DNA from 2 places in the Nocardioides campestrisoli genome. Region 1 is predicted to be linked to the other one. Evidence: riboswitches for the same ligand, from Rfam matches in the RefSeq annotation. Region 1 holds a riboswitch; the other holds the start of a gene.
What was found. A riboswitch is a leader RNA that binds a small molecule or an ion and turns the genes downstream of it on or off. The one in region 1 is predicted to bind thiamine pyrophosphate.
Positions count from the first base shown of each region.

Region 1 (7,555 bases):
CTCGGCCCGGGCGACCGCACGAGCCGCTCGCTCCTCGAGCGCGGTCTGCCGCTGCGCGGCCAGCGCCACACTGACCCCCTGCAGCTGCGCGAGCTCGGAGACCAGGCTGCTGCGCCGCTCCTCGATCGCGGCGGCCTCCTGTGCGGCGGCCGCCAGGGTGGCCTGGGCCGACTCCTGCGCGGCGCGCGCCTCGTCGGCGAGGGACTCGGCGTGCTCCTGCGCCCGGTCGGCCGAGGCGAGGGCGGACTCGCTCAGCACGGCGGAGGCCCGGAACCGGTCGTAGGAGCCCTCGAGTGCGTCCACGGCGGTCTCCGCGGTGATGGCGCGCTGCAGGTAGGTCTCGATGCCGTTCGACTCGACCATCGCGGCGAGCGACTCCACCTGGGGCGCGGACTGGTAGGAGCCGACGAGCGTCTCCCGGTACGCCGCCTGCTGGGCGTCGAGCTGCGCGGTCGCCGCGTCGGCTGCCGCCCGGGCGGCCCGGGCGGACCGCTTTGCCTCCCGCAGCTCCCAGGCCGTCCGGTTCGCCTGCTCCGCGGCCTGGGCCGCCCGGATGGACGAGGCGTCCAGCTCCTGGCGGGCCAGAGCCAGGTCGGCGCGGACCGCGGCCACGCCGCGGGCGGCGGCTCCGGCGGCCTGCTCGGCCGTGGCCACCTCCTCGGCCGAGGGGGCCGGCAGGTCGACCGTGCGCGCCGGGCCGAGCGCGCCGGCCGGGGCGGCGAGCGCGACCACGAGCGCCGCGATCGCCGGCACCGTGTGTCGTGCCTTGAGCTGTCGTCGTGAGCGCACGCCGTCGTTCCCCTGCCTGCCCTGCCTCAGCCGGGCGGCGGGTCACCGACGCGGCTGCGTCTCGGGCGGCTTCCCCACCGCCCGAGACACAGCAGACACGTTAGTGCGCTTTCGTCACATAAGGAACAGAAAACTTCAGAAACTTGCGTCACATCGGCGTGTCGCCTTGACGAATGACATCGTTGTAATTCGGCCGCGAGCTACGACGGGTCGGCCGTCGGGACGGCGTCCTCCTCGGGCGTCCGGTCCTGCCGGAGCCCCCGTTTGGTGAACTTCTGCCCCGCCGCCAGGCCGCCCAGGTAGAACGAGACGAGCGCGATCGCCACGCCGCCCAGGTCGTCGGCCACGTAGTGCCAGCCGAAGTAGAGCGTGGCGATCACGGTGACTCCGAAGTTGACCCAGAAGACGATCTTCACGATCCGGTTGCGCATCGTGTACTGGATCATCAGCGCGACCAGCAGGGTGACGCCGGTGTGCAGGCTGGCGAAGCCGGCCACCGACTGCACGGCACCCTCGATCCCGTCGTGGATCACCCCCTTGCGCCCGTAGAACAACGCCTCCATCAACGCACTGGTGCCGGTCTCCGGCAGCTCCTGGTAGAGCCAGGGGTAGCGGAAGCCGGGGCCGAGGGTGGGCAGCGCGTAGTACGACGCCGTGCCGAGCGTCCAGATCAGCACCTGGGAGTTGGCGAACCAGTAGCCGAAGGCGATGTTGCGCGACCACACCAGGAAGACCGCGACGCCGATCGGCACCAGCGGCAGGAACCACAGGTAGATCGTGGAGAGCACGTGGGCGCTGATCCCGGTGCCGAAGACGGCGTGCAGCACCTCGGCCGGCTCGGTGCCGAGGAAGAGCGCCCGGTCGAGCACGTGCAGCTCGCGGTCGTACTTGGTGTCGCCCATGATGAACGGCAGGAACGACTTGAGGTTCCGGTAGCTGACGTAGGTGATGTAGAAGCAGACGACGCCCATCACCACCAGCGTCAGCCGCTCGCGGTTCCAGTGGGTGCGCCAGCGCTCGCGCACCGCCTGCCAGCCCAGGCCCGGGTGACCGCGCCCTGCCCAGACGAACCGGGGCAGCATGTCGGCGAGCAGCGCCGCACCGAGCAGCAGCGGGAGCCGCGCCCAGGACGGACCGAGGAAGCCGTCGGGGTCGACGAGCGTGCGGTCGAGGGCGATCGCGGCCACCACGGCGAGGACGCCCATGGTGGCGGCGACGCCGATCAGGAGGTAGTGGGAACGGCGATACACCCCCGCAGTCTAGAGACTCCGGGAGACCTCGGTCCTCGCGCCCACGGGGGCGAGGCGGTCGGGGTCGACCGCCAGCCGGACCTCCTGGCCCACCGTGACCTGGGCCCCACGGGAGGCCACCGCGTGCAGGGCCCCGACGTCGGGGACGTCGACCTGCAGGCGCAGCAGCTCGGGCGTCGCCACCGCGGCGGTCACCGTGGCGGCCACCGGCCCCTCGGGATCGACCCGGAGCGCTGAGCGGCGCAGTGCCAGCACCCGGCCACCCGCCAGGCCGGCGGCCCGGGCCAGCCGGTCGGCGGGCTCCCCGGCGAGCACCGTGGGGTAGCCCAGGAACGTCGCGGTCTCCTCGTCCGCGGGCCACGCCCACACCTCGCCGATCGGCCCCTGCTGGACGACCCGGCCCCGGAACATCACCGCGAGCCGGTCGGCGACCGCGAAGGCCTCCTCGTGGTCGTGGGTCACCATCACCGCGGTGGTCCCGGCCGCGACCAGGATCGCGCGCAGGTCGGCGGCCAGGGACTCGCGCAGCGCGGCGTCCAGGGCCGAGAGCGGCTCGTCGAGGAGCAGCAGCCGGGGCCGCACCGCCAGGGCCCGGGCCAGCGCCACCCGCTGCCGCTCCCCGCCCGACAGCGTCGCCGGCATCCGGTCCTCGTAGCCCGCCAGCCCGACCAGTGCCAGCAGCTCGGCGACCCGGGACCGCACCTCGGCGCGCGGCCGCCGGGCCAGCCGCAGGGCGTAACCGACGTTGCGGGCCACGCTCAGGTGGGCGAAGAGCTGCCCGTCCTGGAACATCAGCGAGAAGCCGCGCCGGTGGGTGGGGCGCCCGGCCAGGTCGTCGCCGTCGAAGAGCACGGTCCCGGCACTCAGCGGCTCCAGGCCGGCGACCACCCGTAGCAGCGTGGACTTCCCGCACCCCGAGGGGCCCAGCACCGCGAGCACCTCGCCGGCCGGCAGGTCCAGCGAGACGTCGACCAGGGCCGGCTTGCCGTCGTACGCCGCGCAGGCACCACGCAGGGAGAGCGCGGGCCGCAGATCCTCCTCGTCGGGCATGTCAGAAGGCTCCCACGCTCGGCACCCGCAGCCGCTCCACGGCCAGCACGACCAGTGCGGTGGTGGCCGCGAGCACCACCGAGGCGGCCAGCGCCATCCCGTAGTTCATCTCCCCGGGATGGCCGATCAGCTGGTAGATCACCACCGGCAGCGTCGGGTTCTCGTCCCGGGCCAGGAAGGAGGTGGCACCGAACTCCCCCAGCGAGACGGCGAAGGCGAAGCCGCTGGCGGCCAGCAGCGGCTTCCACACCACCGGCGCCTCGACCGTCAGCCAGGTGCGCAGCGGTCCGGCACCCATCGAGGCGGCGGCCTGCCGCTGCCGGTCGTCGATCCCGGCCAGCACCGGGACCAGCGTGCGCAGCACCAGGGGGAGCGCCACCAGCGCCTGGGCGATCGGCACCAGCCACGGGGAGTCGCGCAGGTCGACCGGGGGCCGGTCCAGGGCGATCAGGAAGCCGAAGCCGAGCGTCACCGCCGAGACGCCGAGGGGCAGCATGAACAGCGCGTCCACCGTGGACCGGAGCCGGCGCTCGGTGCGCCCGTGGGAGCGGCGGGTCACCACCACCGCGAGCAGCAGGCCGAGCAGCAGCGCCATCCAGGTGGCGTCGACCGCGACCCGCAAGGACGTGGCCAGCGCCTCGGTCACCGGGACCAGCAACGCCCGGTCCTCCCCGGTGCCCGAGAGCGCGCGGTAGTTGTCCAGGCTCCAGCCACCGCGCACCCGCAGCGACCCGGCGACCAGGGCGGTCAGCGGGGTGGCGACGAAGACCAGCAGCAGCCCGGTGACCAGCAGGGCCGGCACGTCGGCCGCAGCGGGCCGCCGCGGCCTCGGCACGGCCCGGCTGAGCGCCGTCGTGGTCGCCCGCAGCCGACCGGTGACCAGCAGCAGGCCCGCCACCACGACCAGCTGGAGCAGGGAGAGCGCCGCCGCGGCCTGCAGGTCGAAGAGGGTGGTGGTGAGCAGGTAGATCTCGGTCTCCACCGTGGCGTAGCGGACCCCGCCGAGCGTCAGCACGATGCCGAACGCGGTGGCGCAGAAGAGGAAGACCACCGAGGCCGACGAGACGATCGCCGGGCGCAGCGCGGGCAGGGTCACCGTGCGCAGCACCTGCCAGGGCGTGGCGCCGAGCGCCGCGGCCGCCTCCGCGGGCCGCGGGTCCAGGGACTCCCAGGCCGCCCCGACCCCGCGCACCACCACGGCGGCGTTGAAGAAGGCCAGGCCCAGCACGATCGCCACCGGGGTGCCGTCCAGGCCCAGGCCGCCCAGCGGGCCGGAGTCGGCGAGCAGCTGGCGGAACGCCACGCCGACCACCACCGTGGGCAGCACGAACGGCACCAGCAGGGCGGCCCGGACCACCCGCCGGCCGGGCAGCCGGAGCCTGGTCAGGGTGTACGCCGCGGGCAGGCCGAGGGCGAGCGAGAGCAGCGTCCCGGCCAGGGCGGAGCCCAGGGTGAAGGCCAGCACCCGGTGCACCCGGGGGCGGCCGAGCACCTCCAGCACGCCGCCGAGGTCGAGGGACCCGTCGTCGAGGAAGCCGCGCGACACCATGGCCGCGACCGGCAGCCCGAAGAAGACCCCGAGCACCAGCAGCGGTCCGGCCGAGAGCCCGGCCAGCACCAGCAGCCGGCGCGTCGCAGCCCGCCGGCCCGCGCTCACCGGGTGGTGATCTCCGTCCACTGCTGGAGCCACTGCTCCCGGTTGGCCGCGATCTCCTCGGAGTCGACCTCGAAGGGCTGCTCGGGCTGGACCGCGTACTCGGCCCACGCGTCGGGGAGCTCGACCGTCGGGTCGACCGGGAAGACGAACATCGACTCCGGCAGCGCCGCCTGCACCTCCGGGCCGGTGAGGAACTCGACCAGGGCCCGGGCGCCCTCGGGGTTCGGGGCCCCGTCCAGCACGCCGGCGTACTCGACCTGGCGGAAGCAGGTCTCCAGCAGCGCGCTGGTGGTCGACCGCTTCTGGCCCTCGGCCACGGTGAAGGCCGGCGAGGAGTCGTAGGAGAGGACGATCGGGCGGTCGCCGTTCTCGCCGCCCTGGGTGAAGTCGGTGTAGTAGGCGTCGCTCCAGCCGTCGACGACCTTGAGGCCGTTGTCCAGCAGCTCCTGCCAGTAGTCGGGCCACTCGTCGCCGAAGGCCGCCACGGTGCTGAGCAGGAACGCCATCCCCGGCGAGGAGGTGGAGGCGGCGGGCACGACGGTGAGGTCCTCGTACGCCGGCTTCGTCAGGTCCTGCAGCGTCCGCGGCGGCTTCACCTCGTTCTTGTCGAACCAGGTGTCGTCGATGTTGAGGCACACGTGGCCGACGTCGACCGGGACCAGGCGGTCGGCTCCGTCGGCGAGCGCGTACTCCTCGGCGCCGGGCGGCAGCTCCACCTCGACCGGGGCGAAGACCCCCTCGTCCAGCACCCGGGAGGCGAAGGTGTTGTCGATCCCGAAGGCGACGTCGCCGGTCGGGTTCTCCTTGGTCAGCGCGAGCTTGGCGCTCAGCGCGCCGGCGTCGCCGGAGGCCCGGACGATCAGCTCCTGGCCGGTCTGCTCGGCGAACTCCTCGAGCAGCTCCTCGGGGAGGGTGAACGAGTCGTGCGTGACCAGGATGACCTCGCGGCTGCGCTCGGGGCCGGACTCCTCCGCGCTGGTGGTGCCGCCGGTGCTGCAGGCGGCGAGCAGGCCGAGGCCCACCACCCCCACGGTTGCGAGCAGGGCAGGACGCTTCACTTTCTGACTCCCTTCGCCGGTGCTAACCGGTGCAGGTTCGGAGGGTCTGCGGGCTCTCCCGCACTCTCAGCACGTGGCGTCGCGACGCCGGGTGCTCCCCTGTCTGGTGGTGCCAGCCTACCGGTAGCCGAACCGGCGCAGCAGCGGCCACGCCATCGCCGTGACCAGCCGCCGGTCGCCCGGAGCCATCGCGGCGCGCCACTCCTCGTCGGCCCGCAGCTCGGTGGGCCCGGTCCGGAACCGCATCGGGTTCCCGGCCACCGAGTGGCACGGCCCGAGGTCGACCTCGGGCGGGCCGGCGGCACCGCCCCCGCGCACCGGCAGCTCCGGCGAGCCTGGGAGGTCGAGCGCCCGCCAGGCCTCGGCCAGCGCCGCGGCAGGATCGGCGACCAGGTCCTCGTAGCGCATCCGGGTCAGCGGGACGCCGCGCCAGGCCAGCGCCTGCACGGTCAGGTTGCCCGAGAGCCACAGCCCGGTGCTGCGCGCCGGGGAGAAGCGCGGCATCGGCTCGCCGCCGGCCTCGGGGCGGGCCACGGTCTTCGCCCAGGAGTAGGCCACGCCGCGCGCGTCGCGCACCACGTGCAGGACGCGCAGGTCCAGGTCGTCGCGGTGGCTGAGGGTGAGCGCGGTGGGGATCTCCTTGCTGGAGTCGACCAGCACCCGGGCGCCGCCGACCTGCTGGGCCGCGGCGTAGACGGCGCGGAAGTGGCCGGCGTACTGCTCGACCTCGGCGCGGGTGCCGGGGTCGGGTCTGCGGCGTGCGGTGCGCGGCATCCGGCGCTGCCGGTCCACCCGCTCCCGCAGGTACGCGAGCCGGTCGAGGTCGACAGCCTGCCAGCCGCCGAAGGCCCGCGCGCCCACGGCCGTCCAGAACGGGCACGCGGAGAAGGCCGCGCCGCAGGCGCAGAGCTGGTCCTCGTGCAGACCCCGCTCCCAGAGGTGGACCACCTCCCCGAGCAGGGTGACGCCGGGGAGCTCGCCGAGCAGCCGCTCGAGCAGGGTGGAGCCGCTGCGTCCCCAGCCGGCGAGGTAGACGACGGTCGGGTCCTGGTCGCGCGTCTGCCCCCTCATGGTGGCCAGAGCCTAGGGTGCTCGCGTGCCCGCCGTCTCCCGTTCCCCGGTCGATCCGACCCTGTTCGACCCGATCCCGCGTCCCAGCTTCCGGCACCGGCTGCTGGTCCGGGCGCTGCCGGTGGTCCGCCGCAGCGGCGACCTCACCGACCCCGAGGCCGAGCGCCGGCGGGTGCTGGCCCGGCGGCGTGCGGAGCCGGCGGGGCTGCCCACCTGGGCGGTCCCCGGGTTCACCCGGCGGTTCGCGGTCGAGCGCGACGACTCCGCCGGCTTCCCCAGCTGGGTGGTCACGCCCCGGGCCCGAGCCGCGGGCACGAGTCCCGGGCTCACGGTCCTCTACCTGCACGGCGGCGGGTACGCCTTCGGGCTGGACCCGTTCCACCTGCGGTGGGTCTGCCGGCTGGCCCGGGCCACCGGTGCGCGGATCGTGCTGCCGGACTACCCGCTGGCCCCCGAGCACACCTGGCGCGACTCCCACGAGGCGCTCGTCGGGCTCGCCGGCCGGTACGCCGTCCAGGCGGCGGAAGGCGGCGGCGAGCTGGTCCTGGCCGGTGACTCCGCCGGCGGTGGCTACGCCCTCTCGCTCGCCCAGGCCATGCGCGACACCGGCGGGCCGCGCGCCGCGCGGACGGTGCTGATCTCGCCGTGGGTCGACCTCGCCGGCACCACCCCGGAGGAGA
Region 1 covers NZ_CP061768.1:3,678,146-3,685,700, forward strand. The annotation lists gene H8838_RS17380 (C40 family peptidase) at 1-789, opposite strand, end outside; gene H8838_RS17385 (phosphatase PAP2 family protein) at 990-2,039, opposite strand; gene H8838_RS17390 (ABC transporter ATP-binding protein) at 2,049-3,089, opposite strand; gene H8838_RS17395 (ABC transporter permease) at 3,091-4,746, opposite strand; gene H8838_RS17400 (thiamine ABC transporter substrate-binding protein) at 4,743-5,804, opposite strand; TPP riboswitch at 5,796-5,915, opposite strand; gene H8838_RS17405 (sulfotransferase) at 5,922-6,875, opposite strand; gene H8838_RS17410 (alpha/beta hydrolase fold domain-containing protein) at 6,901-7,555, shown strand, end outside.

Region 2 (7,555 bases), 1.7 Mb from region 1:
GGCGTCGACCAGCCGCCGTGCCACCACCGGGTCGGGCGGGGCGTAGGGCAGCACGGTGAAGCCGCGGCCCACCAGCTCCTCGGCAGCGTCGAGCAGCTCCACGGCGTCCGGCAGCAGCGACTCCTCGTCGCCGACCACCTCGAGCTTGACCCAGTCGGTGCCGAGCGCCTCGCGGGCGAGCTCCGCGGTGAGCACCGCCTCCCGGGCGCTGGTGCAGCCGGCGGTGTTGGGCAGCAGGCGCACACCGTGCTCGCGCAGCGTCGCCCACAGGCCGCCGCTGCCCGTGCCCGACGTACGGCGCATGCTCACCGTGACCAGGCCGGGCTCGGCCGCGCTCAGCACCGCGGGCAGCAGGGAGAGCCGGGGCAGGCCGCCGGTGCCCAGCAGGAACCGCGACGCCAGCTCCTCCCCCGCGATGACCAGCGGGTCGCCGTCCGTGCTCATCCGCCCTGTGCTCATCCCCCCTGTGCTCATCCGCCCTGCACCGCCCGGACCACCTCGACCACGTCGCCGGGGCGCACCGGGTGGCCGGCGTGCGCGGCCCGGGGCACGACCCGGCCGTTGACGGCCACGGCGCACCCGGTCGCCGGAGCGTCCTGGGAGCGCAGCAGCGCGGCGAGGTCGCCGTCCGGCGCCTCGACCTCGTGTCCGTTGAGCGTGATCCTCACGGGTTCCTCCTCGGGTCCCAGGGGTGGTGGACGGTCCCCGACTCCAGGTGGTCGGCGACCAGGCGTGCGGTCAGCGGCGCGAGCAGCACGCCGTGGCGCGAGTGCCCCGCGGCGAGCAGCACGCCGGGCAGGTGGGTGGGGCCGACCAGCGGCCGGTTGTCCCGGGTGCCGGGCCGGTCCCGCGCGGTCGCCTCCAGCCAGGTCGCCCGGTCCAGGCCCGGCAGCAGCGTCCGGGCGTCGTCGAGCAGCCGGTGCACCCCGCCGGCGGTCACCTCCGGCGCGGCGTCGTGCTCCTCGACCGTCGCCCCGACCACCAGCTCGCCGTCCGCGCGGGGCACCACGTAGACCGGGCGACCACGGACCAGGCCGCGTACGACGTGGCGCGGCGGGTCGTCGCTGCGCACCCGCAGCACCTCACCCCGCACCCCGCGGACCAGCCCCGCGAACGGCGCCGGCAGCCGCGCCCCGGTGGCGACCACGACCGCGTCGTGGTCGGGGCCCGGCGCCGGGTCGCGTGCGAGGTCCCAACCGCGCCGGCACAGGGCGTCGCCGAGCCGGGCCAGCAGGGCGCGGACGACGGACCGCGGGTCGACGGCGAGGTCCTCGGGCAGCCGGAACCCGCCGGCGGCGCGGCCCAGGCAGGGCTCGGTCCGGGCCAGCGCCCGGCGGTCCACCGGCTCGACCGGCTCGCCCAGGGCCTCGAGCAGCCCGGCCTGCCGACCCACCTCCTGCAGGTCGCCCGCGTCGTGCCCGACCAGCAGGGTGCCCGCGGTGTCCAGCCGCACCCCCAGCCGGGCGGCCAGCGCGGGCCAGAGCCGGGCGGAGGCGCGGCCGGTCTCGAGCAGGTCGGTCTCGCCGTGCCAGGTCTCCCCCGCCGGGCAGAGCATCCCGGCGGCGGCGTACGAGGCCCCGCTGCCGGGCGCGGGGTCCCACACGCTCACCCGGTGGCCACGGCGTACCAGCTCCTCGGCGCACGTCAGCCCGACGATCCCGGCACCGAGCACGCGGACCCGCAGACCGCTCGCCCGCACTCCGGTCGACTGCACACTGCTCATCGCAGCGCCGCCACCAGCTCCTTCGCGGCCGCCACCGGATCTCGCGCGCCCCAGACGGCGGCGATCACCGCCACCCCGTGCGCCCCGGCCCGGCGCGCGGCCCCGGCCCGGGCGGCGTCCACCCCGCCGATCGACACCAGCGGCAGCACCCCCGCAGCGCGGGTCACCGCCTCCGGACCCAGGGCAGCGGGCAGCCCCGCCTTGCTGCCCGAGGCCCAGACGGGTCCGAAGCCGGCGTACGTCGCCCCCGCGTCGGCGGCGCGCAGCACGTCGTCGCGGGAGCGGCAGGTGGCGCCCACCACCAGGTCGGGCGCGACCCGGCGGGCCGCCGCCACCGGCAGGTCGTCGGCGCCGAGATGCACGCCGTCCGCGCCAGCCGCCAGCGCCACGTCGAGCCGGTCGTCGACCACCACCTGGGCGCCACCGGGACGCACCGCGCCGACCACCAGCTGGGCCAGGGCGAGCACCTCGCGGTCGGTCCCGGTCTTGTCGCGGACCTGGAAGCCGTCGACCCCCGCGGCGACGAGGTCGGGCAACAGGGAGAGGTCGTCCCCCGGAGAGACGAGGCAGAACAGACGTGGCAGCAACACGGGTACGAACACGGGAGCTCCTGACGCTTCCTTCGCCGGCATGACCCGGATCAGGTTCGACGGTCGGAGCGGCTCCAGCTCCCTCTCAGCTCGCTGCCGCGAGCTCCCGTGGTGGACGTCGACGACGATAACGAAGGCGCGCAGGGGTGTCCAGAGCGGTGCGCGCCGGGGCCCGGGGCCCTACGATCCTGTCCACACTGGCTGCGCACGTCTCTGTGCGCACGTCTCTGTGCACACGTCTCCGAGGGGTCTCATGGGTCGCATCGTCCTGTTCTACGTCGTGCCGCTGGTGCTCTCGATCTACTGCCTGGTGGAGGCGATCACCAGCAAGGACGACGAGGTGCGCCACCTGCCCAAGATCGGCTGGATGCTGCTGATCCTCTTCTTCCCGGTGGTCGGCTCGGTGGCCTGGCTGGCCGCAGGCCGGCCGGTGACGCCCCGGCGCTCCCCCGGCGAGCGGGCGGTGCCGCAGTTCCCGGAGTACGACCGGCCAGGACGCGCCGCGGCCACCGACGGCACCTCGGACGAGGAGTTCCTGGCACAGGTGCGTCGGCGGGCCGAGGAGCAGCGGCGTCGCTACCAGGCCGAGCAACGGCGCAAGCGCGAGCAGGAGGAGGCCGAGCGGCGGGAGCGGCAGGAGCGTCGCCGCGCCGAGGATGGGGCCGGCGACGCTGCCCCGGACGAGGCTCCCGACGGCGACCCCGCTCCGGACGGCGACCCGGCGGCGAGCTGAGTCCAGCTGCCCCGGCCGACCGGCGCGCTCAGGCGAGCGCCGGCGCCAGCCGACGACGTACGGCGCTCGCCGCGGCACGCCCGGCGCGGCTGGCGCCGATCGTGCTCGCCGAGGGCCCGTAGCCCACGAGCTGCACCCGAGGGTCGCGGACCGCCGTCGTGGCGCCCTGCACGTTGCCCGGCACGTGCACGAGCTGGATCCCTCCCTGGGGAGTCCGCAGGCCGAGCGGGGCCAGGTGGTCCACGGCCGCCCGGAAGCCGGTCGCCCAGAGGATGGCGCCGACCTCCTCGCGGGCGGGCGCACCGGGCGGCGGGTCCTCCCAGCGCACGCCCCAGGGCTCGATCGAGGTGAACATCGGGCGCCGCCGGTAGGCGCCGAGCCTGGCGGCCCGCTGCTCCTGGGGGCGCAGCGCGAGGCCGGTGACGCCCACGACGCTGGTCGGCGGCAGGCCTTGCCGGACCCGCTCCTCGACGTGGGTGACGGCCGCCAGCCCGGCCTCGGCGTCGAAGTCGTCGTCGCGCCAGACGGGAGGACGCCGGGTGACCCACAGGGTGTCGGTGACCGGGGCCAGCTCGCCGAGGAGCTGGACGGCGGACGCGCCGCCTCCGACGACCAGGACCCGGGTGCCGCGGAAGTGCTCGGCACCCGGGTAGTGCGCGGTGTGCAGCTGCTCGCCGGCGAACGAGGCGATGCCCGGGTAGAACGGCACGAACGGGCGGGTCCAGGTCCCGGTCGCGTTCACCAGCGTCCGGGTGCGCCAGGACCGCTCGCCGGCCGGGCCGTGGCCTCGTACGACGAGCAGCTCGCCCTCGCTCTCCACCCGGTCGACCCGCACGGGCCGCACCACCGGCAGCGCGTGCCGGCGCTCGTAGTCGGCGAAGTACGCCGGCACGACCTCGCGGGCGGGCAGGGGCGAGCGGGGCGGTGCCGGGGCGTCGGGCAGGTCGGCGACGCCGTGCACGTCCTGCATGGTCAGCGACTCCCACCGATGCTGCCAGGCGCCACCGGGGGCCGGGGCCGAGTCGAGCACCAGGTGCGCGATCCCGAGGCGCGCGAGGTGGAACGACGCGGCCAGACCCGCCTGACCCGCGCCGATCACCAGGGAGTCGAGCGGGGAGTCGAGCAGGGCGTCATGCGGTTCCACATCAGGGCGAACGCCGCGAGCGGGCGTTCTATTGCTCAGGGTCTCTCGCTCACGTGGGCGCGCCCCTCGTCGACGGCGGCGGCCGCCCGGACCAGCCGGAAGCCCACGCCCCGGATGGCCTGCACCTGCAGCGGGGCGTCGAGGAAGCCGAGCTTGCGCCGCAGCCGCTTGACCACCGACTGCATGTCGGAGCGGTCGCCCAGGTGGTCGTTGCCCCAGACGTCCTGGTGGAGCTCTTCGAAGGTCCACGTGCGCCCCACGTCCGAGAGCAGGCAGCGCAGCGCGTCGTGCTCCAGCGGGGACAGCGGCACCGCTCGGTCGCGCCAGGTCGCCGTACGCCGGTCGGAGTCGATGAGGAGGCCACAGTCCGAGGACCCAGGGCGCTCAGGCGACTCGGGGCGCGCCGTTCCCGGCGGGTCCTCGGCGGTGAGCAGCGCGACGGCCTCCTCCCGTGAGGACACCAGCAGGACCGACACGTGGTCGCCGAACAGGCTGGCGACGCGCAGCCGTTCCTCCAGCGAGTAGGCGATCGCGATCACCACGGCCTTGGGCGGCCGCGACGACGCGGGCGTCGTCTCGTGGAGGGCTTCCTCTCCCCGAGCGAGAGACATGGCCCTTCCTTTCCCCTGCGCTCTCAGCCTCGCCGCGCACGCAGGAATGGTCAAGCACTACGACGTCCCGGCGCACGAATCCGCACCTACTGCCGAGTTGCCCGCATATCGCCCGGATCGACGACGAATTGACCGGATGCGCGCGTAGTCGGCCCGGCGACACGCTGCCTAGGTTCTGGACAGGACCGGTCGGAGGACCGGTCCACTCTCGGGAAGGACCACCATGTCAACGCACCGATCTCGAGGCCGGAGACCGTCCCACCGGACGATGTTCGCCGGCCTGCTCACCGTGCTGGCGACCGCCGGCGCACTCTTCCTCACCGTCCCAGCCGCCCAGGCCGGCCCGGGCGCATCGCCCGGCGGTCAGCCCGCTCCGGAGATCGGCGACAAGATCCGGCCCAAGCTCGCCCAGCAGCTGGAGGCCAAGGGCGAGGCGACCTTCTGGATCCGCTTCGAGCAGGCCGACCTGAGCGCCGCCTCGCAGGTACGCGGCTGGGCCGCGCGCGGTGAGGCCGTGCGGAAGGCCCTGACGAGCGCCGCCGACCAGCAGCAGAAGGAGGTGCGGGAGCTGCTCGACGACGAGGGCGTCGCCCACCGGAGCTTCTGGGCCACGAACGCGATCCGGGTCGAGGCGGGCGACACCGCACTGGTGAGCAGCATCGCCCGGGCCCCCGAGGTGCTGGGTCTCTACCCGACCGTCGAGTACGCCTTGGAGAAGCCCACCAAGGGCCGCGAGGTCCGGGAGGTCGACGCCGTCGAGTGGGGGCTGGCCAACATCAACGCCGACGACGTGTGGAGCCAGCGCGGCGTCACCGGCGAGGGCCTGGTGATCGCCAACATCGACACCGGCGTCCAGTTCGACCACCCGGCTCTGGTGCGGCAGTACCGCGGCAACAACGGCGACGGCACCTTCACCCACGACTACTCGTGGTTCGACGCCTCGGGCGGCTGCGCCACCGCGCCCTGCGACACCAACGGCCACGGCACCCACACGATGGGCACGATGCTCGGCGACGACGGCAACGCCAACCAGATCGGCGTGGCCCCGGGGGCGACCTGGATCGCCGCCAACGGCTGCTGCCCCTCCGACGCGGCGTTGATCGAGTCCGGTGAGTGGATGCTCGCGCCCACCGACCTGGCCGGAGCGAACCCCGACGCCGGCAAGCGGCCCCACATCATCAACAACTCCTGGGGCACCACGCAGCCGAGCAACGACCCCTTCATGGAGGACGTGACGCAGGCCTGGGCCGCCTCGGGCATCTGGGGACAGTGGTCCAACGGCAACAGCGGACCCAGCTGCTCCACCAGCGGGTCACCGGGCAGCCGCACCCTGAACTACTCCAGCGGGGCCCATGACGTGAACAACGCCATCGCCGGCTTCTCCGCGCGTGGTGCGGGACAGGACGGCGAGATCAAGCCGAACATCTCCGCTCCCGGGGTCAACGTGCGCTCCGCCCTCCCGAACAGCACCTACGGCAGCTACAACGGCACCTCGATGGCCTCCCCGCACGTCGCGGGCACCGTCGCGCTGCTCTGGTCGGCTGCCCCGTCCCTGGTCGGCGACATCGACGCGACCTGGGCGCTGCTCGACGGCAGCGCCCAGGACAGCGCCGCCACCCAGTGCGGCGGCACCGCCGACGACAACAACGTGTTCGGCGAGGGCCGGCTCGACGCGCTGGCGCTCGTCGACGCGGCCCCGGTCGGCGAGACCGGCACCGTCACCGGGACCGTGACCGACGCAGCGACCGGACAGCCGATCGAGGGTGCGACCGTGGCCCTGGACGGCGAGTTCGACCGGACCGTGACCACCGCGGCCGACGGCACCTACGACGCCCGGCTCAGTGTCGGCACCTACACCGTCACGGCGACCAAGTACGGCTACCAGTCGAAGTCCTCTCAGATCACCGTCGAGGCGGGCACACCCGTGACCGCGGACTTCGCTCTCCAGGCGGCCCCGTCGGTCACCGTGACCGGCACCGTGACCGACGGCTCCGGGCACGACTGGCCGCTGTACGCCCAGGTCCAGGTCGAGGGTCCGGGCGAGGACGTGTGGACCGACCCGGAGACGGGCGAGTACACCCTGACCGTGCCGAGCAACGCGTCGTACACGGTCACCGTGGACGCGCACTACCCCGGCTACACGTCCGCGACCGAGGAGATCACGGTCGGGAACGGCGCGACCACGCACGACGTCGCCCTGGAGGTCGACGCCAGCACCTGCACGGCGCCCGGCTACCGGTTCAACACCACCGGCATCACCGAGGACTTCGACGGCGGGGGCCTTCCCGCCGGGTGGACGATCCAGGACGAGGCCGGCAACGGCCAGGTCTGGCGGTTCGACGACCCGAAGCCGCGAGGCAACCTGACCGGGGGCGACGGTGCCTTCGCCATCGCCGACAGCGACTTCTTCGGCAGCGGCCAGTCGCAGGACACCTCCCTGGTCACCCCGTCGATCGACATGTCGTCGGTGACCTCGCCGGTCGTCGGCTTCCGCCAGGACTACAACAACCTCGGCGACGTGGCCGACGTGGACCTGAGCATCGACGGTGGCGCCACCTGGGAGACCGTGCTGCACCAGGTCACCGACGTGCGCGGGCCGCGTGAGGACGTCGTCCAGCTGCCCGCCGCGGCGGGCGAGAGCGACGTGAAGATCCGGTTCCACTACTACGAGGCGAGCTACGACTGGTGGTGGCAGGTGGACGACGTCTTCGTCGGCAACCGCACCTGCGACCTGATCCGCGGCGGCCTGGTCGT
Region 2 covers NZ_CP061768.1:1,135,675-1,143,229, reverse strand. The annotation lists gene H8838_RS05480 (thiazole synthase) at 1-444, opposite strand, end outside; gene thiS (sulfur carrier protein ThiS) at 471-668, opposite strand; gene thiO (glycine oxidase ThiO) at 665-1,723, opposite strand; gene H8838_RS05465 (thiamine phosphate synthase) at 1,720-2,325, opposite strand; TPP riboswitch at 2,323-2,433, opposite strand; gene H8838_RS05460 (PLD nuclease N-terminal domain-containing protein) at 2,567-3,046, shown strand; gene H8838_RS05455 (NAD(P)-binding domain-containing protein) at 3,075-4,190, opposite strand; gene H8838_RS05450 (winged helix-turn-helix domain-containing protein) at 4,226-4,801, opposite strand; gene H8838_RS05445 (carboxypeptidase regulatory-like domain-containing protein) at 5,070-7,555, shown strand, end outside.
Region 2: it holds a riboswitch for thiamine pyrophosphate, as region 1 does, so the genes downstream of both, H8838_RS05465 (thiamine phosphate synthase) here and H8838_RS17400 (thiamine ABC transporter substrate-binding protein) in region 1, are expected to answer to the same signal.